DNA from 3 places in the Bacillus sp. 41-22 genome. Region 3 is predicted to be linked to each of the others. Evidence: riboswitches for the same ligand, from Rfam matches in the RefSeq annotation. Region 3 holds a riboswitch; each other region holds the start of a gene.
What was found. Region 3 has a riboswitch for S-adenosylmethionine ahead of LCF45_RS02085 (cyclase family protein). Riboswitches for the same ligand answer to the same signal wherever they lie in the genome.
Positions count from the first base shown of each region.

Region 1: another riboswitch for S-adenosylmethionine. It lies ahead of LCF45_RS16120 (hypothetical protein); the one in region 3 lies ahead of LCF45_RS02085 (cyclase family protein).
Region 2: another riboswitch for S-adenosylmethionine. It lies ahead of LCF45_RS01050 (ABC transporter permease); the one in region 3 lies ahead of LCF45_RS02085 (cyclase family protein).

Region 1 covers NZ_CP084035.1:3,152,360-3,158,735, forward strand. The annotation lists gene LCF45_RS16100 (short-chain fatty acid transporter) at 1-815, shown strand, start outside; gene LCF45_RS16105 (hypothetical protein) at 856-1,209, opposite strand; partial or broken gene LCF45_RS16110 (NAD(P)H-dependent oxidoreductase) at 1,206-1,781, opposite strand; gene LCF45_RS16115 (SWIM zinc finger family protein) at 1,804-2,241, opposite strand; gene LCF45_RS16120 (hypothetical protein) at 2,447-2,767, opposite strand; SAM riboswitch class I at 2,806-2,904, opposite strand; gene LCF45_RS16125 (hypothetical protein) at 3,026-3,217, shown strand; gene LCF45_RS16130 (YwiC-like family protein) at 3,249-3,971, opposite strand; gene LCF45_RS16135 (ECF transporter S component) at 4,156-4,857, opposite strand; gene LCF45_RS16140 (ABC transporter ATP-binding protein) at 4,830-6,376, opposite strand, start outside.
Region 2 covers NZ_CP084035.1:176,805-183,180, forward strand. The annotation lists gene LCF45_RS01025 (DUF3981 domain-containing protein) at 1-1,247, shown strand, start outside; gene LCF45_RS01030 (multidrug effflux MFS transporter) at 1,365-2,624, shown strand; gene LCF45_RS01035 (hypothetical protein) at 2,657-3,103, opposite strand; gene LCF45_RS01040 (hypothetical protein) at 3,378-3,881, shown strand; gene LCF45_RS01045 (DUF3951 domain-containing protein) at 3,900-4,115, opposite strand; SAM riboswitch class I at 4,289-4,394, shown strand; gene LCF45_RS01050 (ABC transporter permease) at 4,533-5,450, shown strand; gene LCF45_RS01055 (ABC transporter permease) at 5,467-6,376, shown strand, end outside.
Region 3 covers NZ_CP084035.1:391,347-397,722, reverse strand. The annotation lists gene LCF45_RS02105 (FAD-dependent oxidoreductase) at 1-31, shown strand, start outside; gene LCF45_RS02100 (MFS transporter) at 173-1,474, shown strand; gene LCF45_RS02095 (nucleotidyltransferase domain-containing protein) at 1,609-2,391, opposite strand; gene LCF45_RS02090 (PRK06851 family protein) at 2,505-3,614, opposite strand; SAM riboswitch class I at 3,764-3,876, shown strand; gene LCF45_RS02085 (cyclase family protein) at 3,962-4,594, shown strand; gene LCF45_RS02080 (hypothetical protein) at 4,620-5,003, opposite strand; gene LCF45_RS02075 (ATP-binding protein) at 5,233-6,376, opposite strand, start outside.

The DNA.
Region 1 (6,376 bases), 2.5 Mb from region 3:
AAGAAGCGATTCCAATAACAGAAACGTTATTCTCACCATACGCACTCGTGCCAGTTATTATTTTTCTCGTTACGATGCCTCTCATTAACCGGGCCATGCATCCAGATGAAAAGCATACAATTACTGTAGATCCTAGCGTATTCCATGAAGAAGCTGCCGCTCAAGAAGTAGGGAACAATACGTTCGCTGAAAAAATGGAAAATAGTATGATTATTACACTTTGCATCGGATTATTAGGTCTTATTTATATTTTTAACTATTTTAGTACGAAAGGCTTTAACCTTACACTTGATATCGTTATTTTTATGTTATTAATTGCCGGTCTTATTTTCCACCGTACTCCGATTCAATATATTCGCGCTTTCTCTGACTCAACTAAGAGTGCTTCAGGTATTTTACTTCAGTTTCCGTTCTATGCTGGAATTATGGGGATGATGATTGGAGTAAATAGTGAAGGTCTTTCGCTTGGAGGAGCTATTTCTACTTTCTTTATTAGTATTTCAAATGAAACCACATTCCCGCTCTTTACATTTTTAAGTGCTGGCATTGTAAATATTTTCGTTCCATCTGGAGGCGGTCAATGGGCAGTGCAAGCACCAATTATGATTCCAGCTGGCGCTGAACTTGGTGTACCTGCCGCGAAAACAGCGATGGCAATTGCATGGGGCGATGCTTGGACAAATTTAATTCAACCTTTCTGGGCATTACCGGCATTAGCGATAGCTGGTTTAAGCGCGCGTGATATTATGGGATTTTGTGTTGTTAACTTACTATATGCAGGATTTATCATTAGTCTATGTTTCTTATTTATTTAAACGAAAAGCTAGTTTTATACTAGCTTTTTTATATAATAAATCATTCATTATCTATACAGCTTATTACCTTTCTCCACTCTACCTCTGCATGATTTAATGCTTCATATGTAAACAAATCTTCACATACTTTTTCAATCATATGAGGATTGTTCTTAAGGAAATTCCACTGCAATACTTTAGGAAGAAAATATGTTTCATATTCTTTACTTCCCTTTATCACCTCATCAACTTCTCTTTCACAAATCCCTCTTATTAAATAATCATTTCTTAATTGTATTTGAATTTGTTGAAACGTTTCACTGTATTTCTTCAATTGGACTAAACAATTAATATACGTACGCAAAAGTTCGTCATCATAATTGCAACACTTTATAATACGATCGATTTCATTCATAATGTACGAGCCGCTTCTTCTATTTGTAACAGCCATTTTTCACGCTTCGTTACTTTACTCGTTTTCACAGATTGAAAAGTAGAACGTTTTATATCGCGAATACCACAAAAACGTAAAACCCCTCTTTTCATCATAATCCAATCCGCTGATCAATATAATAGGGACACGTACCATAACGGTGAGTCTAACGTATTAATAACCCACGCCTTCTTTCCTTTCAATAACCCTTTCGGTAAAGCTCCTTCATATTTATAAGCAAATCCAGCTATAAAAATACGATCGATAAATCCTTTTAAAATAGCAGGCATGCTCCACCACCATATCGGATATATGAAAAGAAGAATATCCGCTTTCTGCACTAATTCTCTATATCGCTTCGTCTCTTCTTCATTTAGTAAATCACGTCTTTTCTTCTCTCCATTAAATACAAGCACTGGATCAAATTGTTCTTTATATAAATCAAGTAGCGTAACAGAATGATTTGTTTCCTCAAGTCCTTTTTGCACATGCTCTAAAATTGCCCCATTAAAGCTTGAAGGATTAGGATGAGCGTATATAATTAGTACGTTCACTACAAAACAACTCCCTCTTTAGTTAAAGTTTCCCCTTCTTTAACATCTTCTCTACAATTTGCACATTTTTCGAACTTTGTAACAAACGATTTAATACTGTTAGTAGCTCTTCTTTTTCTAAACCTTTCAATTGCTCTTTAACTGTACTCTCACCAGTACCTTGAATTTCATACACAACTGCCGCCATATGTTTACAATAATTTTCATAAGGACACTCGCAGCTACTTTCTGCAAAATCTTCAAGATCAATAATCACTTCATAATTCCCTGCATTTCCAGTAACGAAAGCAAATACTTTCTTGTCGTGTATTTCAACATCTTCTACATGTCCCTCTTCATAATATTCATATCCTCTATCTATAATGTACTTTGGAATCCATTTCATTATATCTTTTAATAAGTATGCATACATCACAACACCTCTTCCTCTAATTCCCTTTTGACTTCCAAAATCCTGCATGTTATTCTAATAACTGTCAAGTAGCGAGTCTACGTGACAAAACGACTGACACCTATTCGGCGGAGGTGTCTCTTTTCATTTGCAGCCGATATGAAGTGCCTCTTTCAGGCACATTCAATCTTTGACACTACACACTCAACACCATTCCCTTGTATCAGGCTGCTTTAGCAGTCTTTTACTCTACATACTTCAAAAAAAAGAGAGCTCAGCTCCCTTTTCCCGCCTTATAAAATACCCCTTTTTCAGCATAGCGATATTCATCATCAGCTAAAGTAATTTTCCCATCCAGTTTGAGTTCATCTAATAGTCTTGATAAATAAAATTGATGTAACATTTTTTTAGTGAATTTTCCTTCATGATGCGAAACGATATGTTCTTGAATATCTAACAATGATATTGGCTTATCTTGCTCTATCATATATTCATAAACTGTACTACGCAGTTTTACGTATTTTTCGAGTGTCACAGTACTTCGCAACCCCTTTCTTCTTATTATATGTTTTCGTAATCGGTTTTTTTGCAACAAAAAAACCTCTCCGATAAGAAGAAGTTACGTATATCTTCGTCTTATCTCCCAGAACAAATATGTTCTGCTGGAATTAGCACCTGCATCGCGGTTGCTGGGTTTCATCGGGCCAGTCCCTCCACCTCTCTGGATAAGAAAATATTCACTTTAAATTTAACTATACGTAATTTTATTATAATTGTCAAATAAATATAAAAAATTATATTTTCTTCTTTATTGTTCATACTACAAAAAGATGTACAAAAGGAGGCTACTACTTTGAAAAAGAATGCTCGTGGATACGTACAAGATTCTTTTCATTCCTTACAAGAAGCGAAACATTGTTTAGAAGATGCATTACAAACTGTTGAAGAAGATTTTAATCGCGCACGTATTGAACAATCCCTTTACGCTGTAGAGCAAGCTCTTCAACGTTGCGATTACACCGTTCACATTTTAGAACAAGAATGAAAACTTCCCATCAAAAGATGGGAAGTTTTTTTCAAATGGCATACTTCATCATTATTACCGTTATTATTAAAAAATATACAGAATTAACAATTTCTAAAATCCCTACTTTTAATATAGAAATCTTTTTGCCATACAACATAATGGCCCGAATTACACTTGGTACAAATATGAGTGAACACCATGGATTTATAGCAAATACAATTACCGTTAATACAATATGGTATCCCCAAGATATAAAACGATACTTCGGATTATTTTTTTCACGAATCATCGTTTTTACATAAAACGTACTTCCTAAAAAATATAGAAATGAAATAAGCGCAATGAATAATGCTGTTTTATCTATGAATTTCACGGAGAAATAATAACTGATTAAACCACCTATACAAAACACTATAATCGCACAAACATCATTTAGTAATGCTCGTTCATTTTTTTGACGAGCGTAATACATATTTACAATAAACAATGGAATCATTAATACTGCGAATAAAAGAATTCGCCATTCATATAATAAAGAAATCATCCCAAATACAAATGCAATGATAAAATAAATAATTGCAGCGTGTAGAAATTCTTTTTTTCGTCTTTGCCTTATGTACATGAGAAATGGATAAGTAGCTAGATAGATAAAGAACCAGGCTAAAAACAATGGGATATGATAAAAAGTAGGTTTACCAAGTAATACACTTAATAGAAATGGTATGACAAGCATCGCCCATGCTCCATGTTGCTTCGGAATAACTAACTTCATTAACTATACACCTCCCTCTTGAAAATAGTTCTCACCTACTATTATACAAATAAATTCATATAATAACGGACATATATTGAATCTATTTTTTGACAATAAAAAATGCTCCTTACAATATGTAAGAAGCATGAAAGAGGCAAACGAATATGTAAGTCGCGACCCTACCTTATATGAGTATGCTTTTCTATGTCACGTTATGCTCATCTAATATACCGTATTTCTTTTTAAATCTTGTGAGGATCGTAATCCATGACGTACTAAATAGCAGAAGGAAAATAACATTCGATATCGCGTGACTCAGATCAAAGTAAAAACTTGCGACATAGTAAGCAATAACTGTTTCCCACGTTGCTTCCTGTATAAAACCAAGAAGACCCCAAAAATTCATAATCCAGCCAAATAGAAATCCAACGGCAAATCCGTACAACAGTCTTCCCCACAGTTTTTTCATTAAAAATGTATTACGTAATAGTCCTGCTATAAACCCGATCATGCCCCAAGAGAACATTTGCCACGGCGTCCACGGACCTTGTCCTAAAAAAATATTAGATACAATAGCCGCCGTTGCCCCAATCATAAAGCCAGTTTCACTCCCAAAAACAATTGCAGAAACGATAATGACAAAAGAAGTCGGTTGTACACTTGGTAAAATAGAAAATGGTACCCGGCTAACCGCTGCAATCGCCGCTAACACAGCAACGATAACAATTTCACGTGAAACAAACGCCTTCCTTTCAAAACGAACATAGAAAGGTAACATAATGACAGCTAATAAAAACAAACTACTTACCATGTAATACCCGTCCATAATAAAAGTCGTAAAGAGTAGTGTACATATTACAACAGCAAAAATAAATATTATGAATGCAACATATCGTTTGGACACGCTTCGTACACATCCTCCCACGTTAATGCAAATGGCAACTCTCTACGAATGAATCGATTAATAGATGTTGTATAAAAGAAGTTACCACTAAAGAACTCTTTCGGTGCATCATTCATAATGACTTTCCCGTCAAATAACATCATGCACTGATCAACGTATTTCGCTGCAAACTCAATATCATGCGTTGCCATTACAATTGTTGTACCTTCTTTTTGCAACTGTTTAAATAGCTCTCCTACTCTTTCCTTTTTCCATGGATCTAGTCCCTTTGTCGGCTCATCAAGTAATAATAAAGTTGGCTTTGATAATAACGTTGTACATAATGCGAGTAATTGTTGCTCTCCGCCGCTACAATCATGTGGATGGCGCTCTTTAAGTGAATCTAACCAGAACTTTTTCAACATTTCTTCTGCTATTGTTTTTCCCTCTTCACCATATAATTCACGCGCACGCTCATAAACCTCTTCCCATACTGTATCAAAAGTAAAATGATAGTACGGATATTGCGATACGTACCCTATACTTTTAAATCGTTCTTTCGAATCAATTTTATGTACCACTTTCCCATTCCACTTTACCTTACCTCTTCTAGCTTTTTGCAATCCTGCTAAAATCGTTAACAGTGTAGACTTCCCGGTTCCGTTTTTCCCAACTAGAGCTGTCCATTTTCCCTTTTCGATGTTCACTGTTAAATCTCGTAAAATAAGTGGACTATTTTTTTCATATTGAAAAGATATATGTTCTGCACTTAAAATTACATCTCGCTTTTCACATTGTTCTACTTGCCCATTCCTATATGATATCGCTGAAAAATCATTCATTTTCATTTGTGCTTCTCGCACTGTAAATGGAATCTCTTTCACATTCCACTCTAAAAACAATCTTGGAATTTGCGGAATGAATGGACGAAATTTTTCTACTTTCCACATGTTCGCTATCACACTTTTAGAAGTACCATCATAAATGATTCTGCCATTATCCATACAAACAACGCGTGTTGCGAGCGGTATAACTTCATCTAAACGATGTTCACTTAAAATAATCGTAATTCCAAGTTCTTCATTAATACGTTTTAATAATCCTAAAAACTCTTTCGCAGCAATCGGATCTAGTTGTGCTGTCGGTTCATCCAGTAATAATAGTTTCGGCTGCATGACTAACACCGCAGCTAAATTTACAAGTTGTTTTTGACCACCAGATAAAGTATGAACAGATTGATGTAACAAATCTTGAAATCCTAAAAAGCTAATGAGTTCCGCTATTCTTTGTTGAATAATATGTGATGGTAATCCGATATTTTCTAAAGAGAATGCTAATTCTTGAATAACGGTATCCATTACGATCTGATTTTCTGGATTTTGAAATACCATACCAATTTCTTGGGCAGATAATAAATCTGGTACTTCTTCTAATAAAGCACCATCATAATATGTATGTCCAGAACGCGTGCCAATTGGAAGTAACTCCTTTTTAAAATGTTTTAATAAAGTTGTCTTCCCAGAACCTGAACCGCCAGCAA
Region 2 (6,376 bases), 210 kb from region 3:
TGAAAAAAGTATTTGGGGATATTCCGAAAGTAGCTTATTTTGAGCTAGGAGAATTAACGCCACAAATGGTAAATGGCGAGGCCTTATATGTAGCACCAATTGAAGTTTCAGGATTTTTTAAAGCACGTAAAGCTGAGACAATTCCAGGGTACGTAACGATGTCAGGTACGAATCCTGATGCGGAAGCGAAACTGCACCTTGGTTATAAAATGAAATATGTGCCAAGCATGTTTTTCGGTAATAAATTAGAACGTGTCGTTCGAAAAGCAGAGCCAGATTTAGTTTTTAAAGGGAAACCAAAATTTGAAGTTGATGATAAAGGGAAACCGTATTATACAATGACGTATGGTGAATTTATTTCAGGAAGATCTGGATTTGAAGTAGAAGGTGTTGTAGTAGTAGACGCACAAACAGGTGAAGTGAAAAGATACGACAAAGGAAAGGCACCTAAATTCGTTGATGGCGTATTAAATCACGAGACTGCATCTACATTAAATACGTATTTTGGTAAATATATTCACGGATTTTGGAATACAAAATTCTCACAAACGGATATGAAGATTCCGACTGAGTGGGGAACGAAAGAAGGAGTTACACCAATCTTCGGTAAGGACGGAACGTTATATTATTTTACTGATTTCACCTCTCCGAAAGAAGGAGTAGATTCTGCACTAGGCTATTCGCTTATTGATGCGCGTACAGGTAAGTTGTATTACTATAATGGAAAAGAAGTAAAGGGAATTATGGATGGTTCGGCTGCTACAGAAGTAGTGGATAATTCCTTTAAGAGAGAGAAATGGCACGGAACGATGCCGGTTATTTATAACGTGTACGGTAAACCTTCTTGGATTGTACCTGTTATTGATGACGGAGGATTAGTACGTGCTCATACTGTCATATATGCTTCTAATGCAAAAGTGTTTGCAACAGGTTCAACGCAAAAAGAAGCACTTGAGAATTATAAAAATGCGCTGAGCGGAAGTGGTGATTCATTTAGACCGACTTCAAATGGGAAAGAAGCGCAAAAAGAAGGTACTGTACAACGTGTGTATAAAGAAAAATCAGGTGAAAATACGATTGTGTACGTACTATTAGAAAACGAGCAAAAAGTATTCATGGTACCGGCGAATAAATTCCCATATGCAATGTTTACAGAAGTAGGAGATCCAATTCAAATCACATATTTAGACACAGGAGAAATGATGGCATCTGTATCTAAATTTACAAATAGTAATTTGAAAAAGTAAAGCGATAGAGATTCTATCGCTTTTTTTACATTATTAAACAGGAAAATACGGTATACTTGACGTATATTCATGTTGTAACTATAATTGTTACGATTAAGTGTTTATATGAAAGGGTGAATGGAAAAAGTGAATGGAGTTAATCACGAAATATATAAACCTGTAAAGACAAACAGGTTATGGATGATTCTTGTATTAGGGACACTTACGGCAATTGGGCCGTTATCTATTGATATGTATTTGCCTTCTTTACCAAAGTTAACGGATGATTTACAAACGGGTGCATCCCTCGCGCAGCTTACATTAACTGCTTGTCTGCTTGGGCTTTCAGTAGGGCAGTTATTTATTGGTTCAATTAGTGACATTTACGGAAGACGCAAACCTCTTATTATCGCTCTTATTATTTATGTTGCTTCTTCTTTACTTTGTGCTGTTGCACCATCGATTTGGAGTTTAGTGCTTTTACGTTTCTTACAAGGTGCTTCAGGATCTGCTGGTATCGTTATATCACGTGCAATGGTACGTGATATGTATTCAGGTTCTGAAATGACGAAGTTTTTCTCACTGCTTATGTTAGTAAACGGAGCAGCGCCTATTTTGGCACCGATTATTGGAGGGCAATTATTACAGTTCACATCATGGCGCGGCGTTTTTATCGTTCTTGGAGCAATTAGTGTATTCATGCTAATATCAGCTACTTTCGTATTACGTGAAACATTACCTCCTGAAGAAAGAGAGACAGGTGGATTATCAGGAACGCTTGCAACATACGGAAAGCTTCTGAAAGATCGTTTATTTATGGGGTATGCATTGTCGCAAGGATTAGTAACAGCTGCAATGTTTGCTTATATTTCTGGTTCACCGTTTGTGTTGCAGAACATATACGGAGCATCACCACAGCAATTTAGCTTATTCTTTGCGATTAACGGTATCGGTATTATTATTGCTAGTCAGGTTACGGGCCGTTTAGCAGGGAAAGTTAATGAGAAAACTTTATTTGTTGCTGGTATTATTATTGCGGCTGTTGGCGGTCTATCATTACTACTTACAATCGTATTAGGAATAGGGCTAATCGGTGTTTTATGCTCGCTATTTCTTGTTGTATCAAGTGTTGGGGTTGTATCAACAACCGGCTTCTCGTTAGCGATGAGAAATCAAAAACAAGCAGCAGGAACAGCATCAGCTTTACTAGGTTTATTACAGTTCATTTCAGGAGCACTTGTTGCACCATTAGTAGGTATTGGCGGAAGCAATACCGCATTACCGATGGGGGTTGTGATAGCGCTTTGTGAAATTGGTGCTGTGTTATGTTATCTATTTATGGCCAGAAGAAGTGAGAAGCAGTTTGAACTGCAACAAAATAAAAATTTAGAAGCTTAATACAAAAGAGCTGATTCAAACATTTCTTTGAATCAGCTCTTTTTTTCATTTCTTTGAAATAACTCATACATATTATTCATGATCGCATCATATAAGAAAGCAAGTTTATCCCATACCCAGCGGTTACTGTCGACCTCTTTCTCCCCGCAATCAATAATATCAGTATGATCTGTAATTCTATATGCCCTCTCAACGATAATAGGAGCAATCTTCGGTATGCGTGGAATTTCTTTTAAGACATCTGCAAAATTTCCAATGTAGACATGACTGATAATCTCGATTGTTAAAGATTTATCGGATATATTTAGCACAGTATGAAATTGATTTATATGTTGTTGCTTTAAATATTGGGCCAGCTTAAATGGAGCATGCTTCTTCTTTAATACGCGGCGAAGGCTCTCTGTATTTTCAATATGAAGTGACTTTTCGCGAATAAGGACGCGAATATCTTCGCCCATAAAGGGTATTGTATTGTACATTGATGATTCTCCTTACAAACTGAACTACGCTTACTTTATGCATATGTAAGTCTAGCATGGTTTGTTCTCTATGTGTGCTTACAGTTTTGTAAGGTGATGTAGTAAAGTGATGCAAAAGTTATTTGCATAAAGTGACGATACTGTGACAAAAATGTTGGTATGTATATTAAGATATCGTCTTAAGTGTAAAAAGTGGGGCGTTCTCGGTATAATAACAAGTGGAGATAAAAGAAACTATAATGAGTAATAGCTGTAGATAAAAGGAGAATTCGAGATGAAGAAGGTTTTGGGTATTGCTGTAATGGGAAGTATGATCCTTCTAGCAGGATGTAATGGAAATAAAGATACGAAAGAACCGAAAGAAAAGGTAGAGCAATCCACTGAGCAAACAGAAGAAATGAAAGAATACAGCGCAGTACATGAAAAATATGATGCGAAAATAAATAAAGAAATTAATAAGGCGTTACAGTTATTTGAAGTGGCAAAAGAAAAGGGCGGTAAGGAAATAACGAATGCTACATATAAAGAAGATGTGCAAAAGGTAACAACGAGCATGTTAGAAGATATTGATAATATACGTAAAGAAATTCGTGTTCCAAAGTCGAAAGAGCAAGAACATGAGGTATATGTTGGTTTCTTGAATGAATCGGAACAAGCGATGAAAAAATTACAGAAGCTAGCTAAAGAAGAAGATTCATCATTAATTCGTGATATAGAAATTAATTTTGCAACAGCATCCACATACTATAAACGCTTTCAAACAGAGGCGAAAAAATAACCTTGCGCATGCGCAAGGTTATTTTTTCTTTTTACCATCTCCGTCTTCATCCTCGGATACTAATATCTTCTGTTCTTCGTGAAATTCTGAAATTGTTTGTCCAGTAATATTATCGAATGGAGTGTAAAAAGAAGTGATGCTTTTCTTTTTAATGAAGAGTTTATAGAAGCCGATGATGACGAGTATGACGATTGTTAATGGCAATCCTATAGTAGCCAGAAGTAGTGGATCCATCTTATAACTCCTTTAATACAATTTCTTTTTATTATAAGTGAAAGATTGTAATTTCAATAACTAATATAATAGAAAACTGATTTTTCTAAATATATCCAATTTGATTGACTTTTCATTTTTTCAGAATTATAATTCAAAATATACAATTTGAACCAAATAATAATATAGCAATTTACTTATCCAGAGAGGTAGAGGGACTGGCCCTATGACACCTCAGCAGCGGGTTCTGTAACAGGAACACCGTGCTAATTCCAGCAAGCAAGTCTTGAAAGATAAGTGATGGGCCTTCGTTTATTAAGCCTTGATCTTATTTTTTAAGATCAAGGCTTTTTGTGTTTTAAGAAGTAGAGAAGGAGTAATGGCAACAAATATGTCAATAAAACAAAGTAAATCCATTTGTTTAGGGGGGTTATTGAAGTGTATGTTATTAAAAAACTATCGGTTATGGTATTCACGCTATGGGTCATTACGACAATAACATTTTTAATTATGCATATTATTCCAGGTGATCCGTTTTCATCAGATGCGAAAATCTTTCCTGAAGAAGTAATACAAAACATGAGAGCGAAGTATCACCTTGATGAACCGTTATGGAATCAGTATGTTGCTTATTTGGATGGGGTAGTTCATTTTGATTTTGGCGAATCTGTTCAATCGACAGGTCAAGGTGTATCGGAAATTATAACAACTGGTTTTGGACCATCGGCAATTATTGGTTTACAAGCACTTGTTATTTCATTGTTAGTCGGAATTGCCGCAGGTACATTTGCCGCGCTATATCATGGGAAAGTGATTGATTATAGTGTGAGCTTGCTTGCGATTCTCGGTATTTCTATTCCTAGTTTTATTTTAGCACCACTATTTATACAAGTATTCGCCATACAATTTGAATTACTACCAGTGGCGTCTTGGGGAACATTTGAGCATACTGTATTACCCTCCTTCGCATTAGCGTTAGGACCAATTGCAGTTATTACAAGATTTGTTCGCTCTAATATGATTGAAGTGTTGCAGAGTGATTATATTAAGCTAGCGAGAGCGAAAGGTATACCAATTAAGAAAATCATTATAAGACATGCTCTTCGAAATGCGATTGTTCCGGTACTTACATTTGTTGGCCCATTAATGGCTGGACTTTTAACAGGGACTTTCGTTATTGAAAAAATCTTTTCAATTCCTGGTTTAGGAAAATATTTTGTAGACAGTATTTTCAACCGAGATTATCCGGTGATTATGGGAACAACCATTTTCTATAGTGCGCTATTAATTGTATGTATTTTTATTACAGATATCATTCATCGTATTGTTGATCCGCGCATTCGTTCTATTACGTAAGGAGGGTGATGTTTAAATGGGGGCTTATGAAATTAATGACCAGTTATTAACGAATGAAGAGAAAAAAGAATTAACGATAAATAAAGATCAGCAAACGATTAGCCGGAAAAAGGAAGTGTTTCGCAAGTTTATATTAAACCCTATAGCAGTTTTAGGGGCAGTGACGTTATTACTAATTATTGTTTTCTCGCTTATTGGCGAAAGTTTAACACCATTTACTGCGAGTGAACAAGTAAAAGAAGCAACTAATTTACCGCCTAGTAGTGAGCATTGGTTCGGAACAGACGATTTAGGGAGAGATATTTGGGCGCGTACTTGGGCTGGTGGGAAAATTTCATTAACAGTTGGATTGGTAGCAGCAGCTCTTGATATTGGGCTAGGTGTACTAATTGGTGGCTTTAGTGGATATGTGAGAGGACGTAATCGTCTTGGAACGTTAATTGACGAGTGGATTATAAGAGGGATTGAAGTGTTATACGGTATTCCATATTTGTTAATTGTTATTTTACTATTAATTGTTATGAAACCAGGCCTTTTTACAATTATTATCGCCCTTGCATTGACGGGATGGATTGGCATGGCACGCCTCATTAGAGCGCAAGTCTTGTCTTTAAAACAAAGAGAATTTGTTATTGCAGCAGAGCGATTAGGTACACCTCATATGAAAATTATATATGGGCATTTAATTCCAAACTTAACAGGGATTATTATCGTAAATTTATCATTTACCATTCCAGCAGCTATTTTCTCAGAATCATTTTTAAGCTTTATCGGACTTGGAGTACAATCACCGGCGGCAAGCTGGGGCACGATGACGAACGATGCACTTGGGACGTTACTAAGCGGAGAATGGTGGCAACTATTCTTCCCGGCAATCATGATTGCATTCATCATGTTCGCATTTAATGCGATTGGTGATGGTTTGC
Region 3 (6,376 bases):
TCAACCATTAAAGCGAGTTGATAACGAATAAAAAACAAAGAAGTTCAACGGGAATCCTGTTGAACTTTTTTATTTTTCATGACACCTTTTCATATAAATTTCGACATACGCAGGGAAATATTAACATTAAATAAAATAATATATTCATCTACAAATAAAAGGAGTGAATACTATGCAACCTTCTGCTCCACCTCATCTAGAATCTACAGAAACTATCTTTTCAAGTTCTATTACAAAACTTGTTGTTTTTATTTGTTGGCTAGCCATTCTAGCTGACGGATATGATTTAGGTATTTACGGCGCCGTTCTGCCAAAGCTCCTAGAAGACAAAAGCTGGGCACTATCACCAGCCCACGCTGGAACAATTGCCAGCTATGCTTTATTTGGGATGTTTATTGGTGCTATTCTAGTTGGAACCATTACAGATCTAATTGGACGAAAATGGACACTTATATGCTGTTTAGCCCTTTTTTCTATCACAATGGGCTTAGCTGCAATTGCTCCTTCTCCTGAATTATTTGGGTTATCTCGATTTATCGGAGGAATCGGATTAGGCGGTGTTATCCCAACGGCTTCAGCACTTACTGTTGAATATTCACCAAAAAAACGGCAATCTTTTATTTATGCTCTTATGTTTACCGGCTATCCTTTAGGTATCGTGTTAGGCGCTATTTTATCCATGTTTATGCTAGAAGATTTCGGATGGAGAATTATGTTTGGCATCGGAATGATTCCGCTACTCCTCATTCCTTTCATTATTCGTTATTTACCTGAGTCCATTCAATTTTTATTATCGCGAAATCGACAAGAAGAAGTGAATAAAATTCTTAATCGCTTTCAAATTGAATTCCATGTAAAAGATGAAATTCCTGAAACACCATCTAATATACAAAAGAAAAATGGATTTCTTACGTTATTCTCAAAAGATTACATAAAAGCAACACTACTTTTTTGGCTCACTTATATAATGGGAATGTTTTTAATATACGGTTTAAATACTTGGCTACCACAGATGATGCGCCAGGCAGGATACCCTCTTGGATCTAGTTTATCATTTCTACTTATACTAAATATTACTGCAGCTATCGGTGCATTATTTGCTGGGGCGATTGCCGATCGTATAGGAGCAAAAATTGTTATTAGTATCTCCTATCTTATGGCAGCCATATGTATTGGACTATTAACAATTAAACCATCTGTTACAATCATTTATCTTTTAATTGGTCTTGCTGGAATTGGATCAGTCGGTATTACTCAAATATTAAATGCTTATGTAACACAATACTTCCCATCACATATACGAGCTACCTCCTTAGGCTGGGGACTTGGACTTGGCCGAGTTGGTGCGATTGCTGGCCCTATTCTTGTCGGTATTATTATGACAATGCAATATGACTTGGCGTGGAATTTTTACTTATTCTCCTTTGCAGGTCTTATCGCAGCTATATCTGTTTTCTTTATTCCTACAAAATAAAGTGAAACTTTAATCAGCCCTTACCAATCGGGCGTTTACGGGCAGTTGACCTCCCACCTAACTTCTTCGCTCCAGCCGAATCTTGAGGTGGGAGTCTTACTGCCCGTTAATGCGGGATAAAAAAGAGCACAAACTCATTTGTGCTCTTTTTCATATACTTCAAACAATATATCTCGAAATAATGTATTCAAACTCTCAATATCAATCCCTAATCCCTTTTCAATCCCTTTCACGTATTGCTGATAATAATCAATTTGTTCTTCTAAAAATTGATTTAACGCCTGAACTTTCAATCCAACATCTAATTCCGTACCCGCTTTTTTCTTTACTAACAACTTCTCAATCTCATTCAATACACTACGTTCTATAGATAGTTCTATAAGTAATCGGTCAAATTCTACTGGAGGTAATGTCCCTTTCTCTTCTAGCCACTGACAAGCTAAAATAGGACGTAATACATAAAAGTACTTTTTCAACTTTACATTTTCACCTTGCAAAAATTCACGATAATTTTTTGAAGCCATATGTAAGTAATGATATATCGTTGCTTTTGGATCAAAATTCTTTTCACTCTTTTGCTGAAGCTGCTCTGGAAAGTTAGAGTTTTTCGAATAAAAAATTGGTGATCGAATCCACTCAAGTAAAGCTGGATTTGACTTCGCGAATAGTTGCAATGCCTTTTTAATATCCCAACCACTTATGTCTAAATCATCACTAATTGGATATTCGATTACATCACGCTTATCATGGATTGATAAATACCATTCTACAGGGTGTATATAAACAAACCTAACATCATAATCACTATCTTTCGATGGAAACCCCCACGCCCGACTCCCTGATTCCACAGCGAATAAAATTTTCACACCATTCTCTTTTTCAATTCGCTCTAGTTCTAATTCAATTTTCTCTCTCATTTCATACCATCTCCATTTTTTGATTATTTCCCTGGGAATTCGACAAATATACGACTAATTTTACTATATACCAAAACAGCTGTCAGACAATTTCTGACAGCTCAATAAAGCACTTATTTTTTCTTTTCAATTACAGTAGCAGTAATTCGTTCAAACTCTTTTTGAATTTCCTCTTTATATGCATCCACTTTTGAAAAATCCATAGCAGCAATATAAATTCGTTCTAATTTATCACGAACTGATTTTGCTTTTGCTAAGAAAGACATTGCCTCATTCATTTTTGCTTTATATTGAATGGAAACGTCACGAATTTCTGTAGCATACTTCTCATCCGTCCCTGGTTTAACAATAAGAGTATACATATCTATAATCTCATCACCTTCGCGACTTGGAAAATATTCATGTGGTGCGGTACTATCAAAAATTGCAAATCCTAATTCTCTTACGATAACCATATCAAGACTATTCGGGTCAAACCCGCAATGATATACTTCAACGTCAAAACCTTTTTCTTCTGCTGCCTTCGATAACTTTTTAAGCATTGTTGATTTTCCAGAACCCGGGCGTCCTTTTATAAAATAACGATGTGGTAATCCTTCTGTTAAATTAGGAACAAAATCAACTGCTCCTTTCGGTGTAGCAGCTCCTAAAAAACGATGTTTCACAATCGATTGTTCTCCCTTTTTATCTGCAAATAATTTCTGAATTAGCTGTTCTGTTAGTTCATTTGCTTTATTAAAATCAATGTTATTAATATATATTTTCTCCCACTCATCATGTATAACTAACGCCTCTTTAAAACATCCGTAAGCAGATTTGAAAGCCTTGCCCGCTTCTAATACAAACCGTTCAATTTCTAACTTCTGCTTTCTTAATTTATCTGAGTCCCAAGCAACTCCTAAATTTATATACTCTTCAATAACTCCTGGCATTTTCGGCTCAATAACATGCGGTGATGTTCCATCAACAATTCCTACTTTTAATTTCGGAATAATCACCCCATCAACTGACTTATTATCAGAAGAACAATGCAAAAGTTCAATATCATATCCTTTTTCAACCCATTCACGCCCTATTGCCTTTATTAAAGAAGATTTTCCCGTTCCTGGGCCTCCCTTTAAAATAAACAACCTGCCTAGCCCCTTCAAATTCTCTTCGTATAAGCTGTGAAATCCTCTAGCTGTATTTCCACCGGCATAATAATTTAATACATTCCCTGTCACTGCACTCACTCCTTCGCAACAGTCTACTTACATAAGCTACAATATGCGAGCAACTTTATTTGGGTGAACACCTAATTTGTATTGCACGAAAAAAGGAAATGAATTACAATTTAAATATCACAAATATTGCGAATTTAAAACCGAATAAACCTTTATCAAGAGAGGCAGAGGGACCGGTCCTTCGAAGCCCAGCAACCTCAGTTTATGCAAACTGAATAGGTGCTAATTCCTGCAAAATGCATTGCATTTTGGAAGATAAAACTCAACTAGTATGTAAAGCTCATCTTTCTTGATTATGAAGGATGGGCTTTTTATTATTTGAAAAAAATATATTGGAGGTATGTAAAATGAAAGTAATTGATCTATCACAAACGTTTGAAAATAATATGTCTCAATTTCCTGGAACACCAAAAATCCAACTAGAAGCCATTACAAGCGTTGAAGAAACAGGTTATCAAGTTACGAATTTTCATTCTGTCGTTCATGTTGGTACGCATTGTGATGCGCCTGCTCATTTCATTTCAGGCGCAACCACTATTGATCAATTACCCCTAAATCAATTTGTAGGCGAAGCTGTTCTTATCGATGTGACTCATGTTCAAGAGCGAAAATTACCTAAGGAAGTATTACATACTGTCGACATAAAAGAAGGCGATATTGTCATTTTCCATTCCAATCTATCTAATAAATGGAATACCGAAGCTTATGAGAAAGAAGCGTTTTATCTTTCCGAAGAATTAGCTGAAGAACTAGTTCAATTAAAAGTAAAATCTGTCGGTTTAGATTTTATTTCTCCTGATGAGGTAACGACAGAAACATCACCGATTCATCACATACTGTTAGGAAATAATATTTACTTAATTGAAAACTTAACAAACTTAGATGCCATTAAAGCGAAACGATTCTTTTTCTCAGCAGCACCTTTAAAAATTAAAAATAGTGACGGTGCTTTCGCAAGGGCATTCGCTGTTATTTTTTAAACATGGTCTACAAAAAAAGCAAAGATCACTTTTGACCTTTGCTTTTATATTTTTTATTTAAGTTAAAAAAGAATTGCTCCACCCTTGGGCGTATCCAAGCTAAATAATCTTTATCTTTCTTCTTTGTACAAGCTATCTCTTCTCCATCTACCATTTCGACAAGTTCTAGCTCTAACAGTTGCCTCGTAAATGCTACCATATTTACTTCTTCTGCTGGATATTCTTCTTTTAATTTCTCCTCAATTTCTCCCAATAAAAAACCGTCACGCATCATTGCTAGTGCATCAATCCAAAGTGGCGGCATTTCATATGTCTCTCCTGTAATCGTATCTTTTACAATATAGTTCTTTTGCTCTTTTCGAAATTGAATCGTGTGTAAACATACAGTCGAATTTAATGTTAATTCCATCATACCACCCCTTTCATCATATCCGCATAGAAAAAAGGATGCGCGTGCACCCCTTCTTTTCTTTTCATAACACTACTGAACCGTTACATGAGCTAAAAGCTCTATGTCGATATTTTCCTCCATTATAAACGAAGTTTTTTATAAAAAAAACCCTTCTTGAAACATTTTATAAAATGTTTATATTTACACAACAAGAACACTTTTCTGAAAAGTAATTTCGTCTAATGCACTACACTGTTGGTAAATAAATTTCCACTTTCGTTCCTATCCCCATACTACTTTCAATCGCGATACTCCCTTGATGTTCTTCAATAATTTTATATGTAATCATTAATCCAAGACCTGTACCATTCTCTTTTGTTGTATAAAAAGCTTTTCCGATCTTTTCTATTTTCTCATTTTCTATCCCAAGACCTTGATCTTCAACAGAAATACACAAGTTCTCTCCAGCTTTTTCATATGCCAGAATCTGAATATTCCCGCCTCCTGGCATCGATTCAATTCCATTTTTGATGATGTTTAACAACACTTGTTTTAATTGCTTATCATCACCATTTATAACGGGTAAATTTCCATCTACTTGCAAATTAAATTTCACTTTATATTGAGTCGCATAGCTTTCCATTAACTGTACAACATATAAAAGGATTTCCCCTATATTACACCATTCATAATTTGTTGGTTTCGGTTTTCCTAATAACATCAATTCACTAACAAACCCATTAATTCTCTCAATTTCTTGCAGCATAATCTCATAGCTCATCGTATCTTCAGGATTTCTTTCTTTTTGAATTTGTGTAAATCCTTTTAAAGCTGTTAATGGATTTCGAATTTCATGAGCGATTGTTGTAGACATAGTCCCAATAACCGCTAAATTTTCTGTCTCTTCCATACTGTTCATCATCTCAACAACTGTCCTTACATAAGATTGAAATCTCTTTAATAAAGAATGCGAAATGATGAAAAAGAATATACATAATACAAGCGGAATCACAACTTTTACATCTTGTAATATCAAAGTAAAAAATACATATTTTCCAATTACACTACAGGACACGAAATAAAAATATTTTCTGTTCACGAAAATCGGTGCAAATAAAATTAAAAATATTTCAACCATATTTCCATTTTCAAAAACACGATCACTGTGTAAATAAATCATTAAGTTATTAATAAGATCAATAAGCATATACCCAATTAAAAATAAGTATTTCACAAAATATACATAACCTTGTTTTTGAAGATATATTGAAATAGGAAATAAAGATATTACTAATATATATACACCTATTCCCATACCACCTTCTGGCCACCCTACCCTTGCTTCATTAATATTCATAGCGGGATAAATAAAATAATAGATAACGTCATAT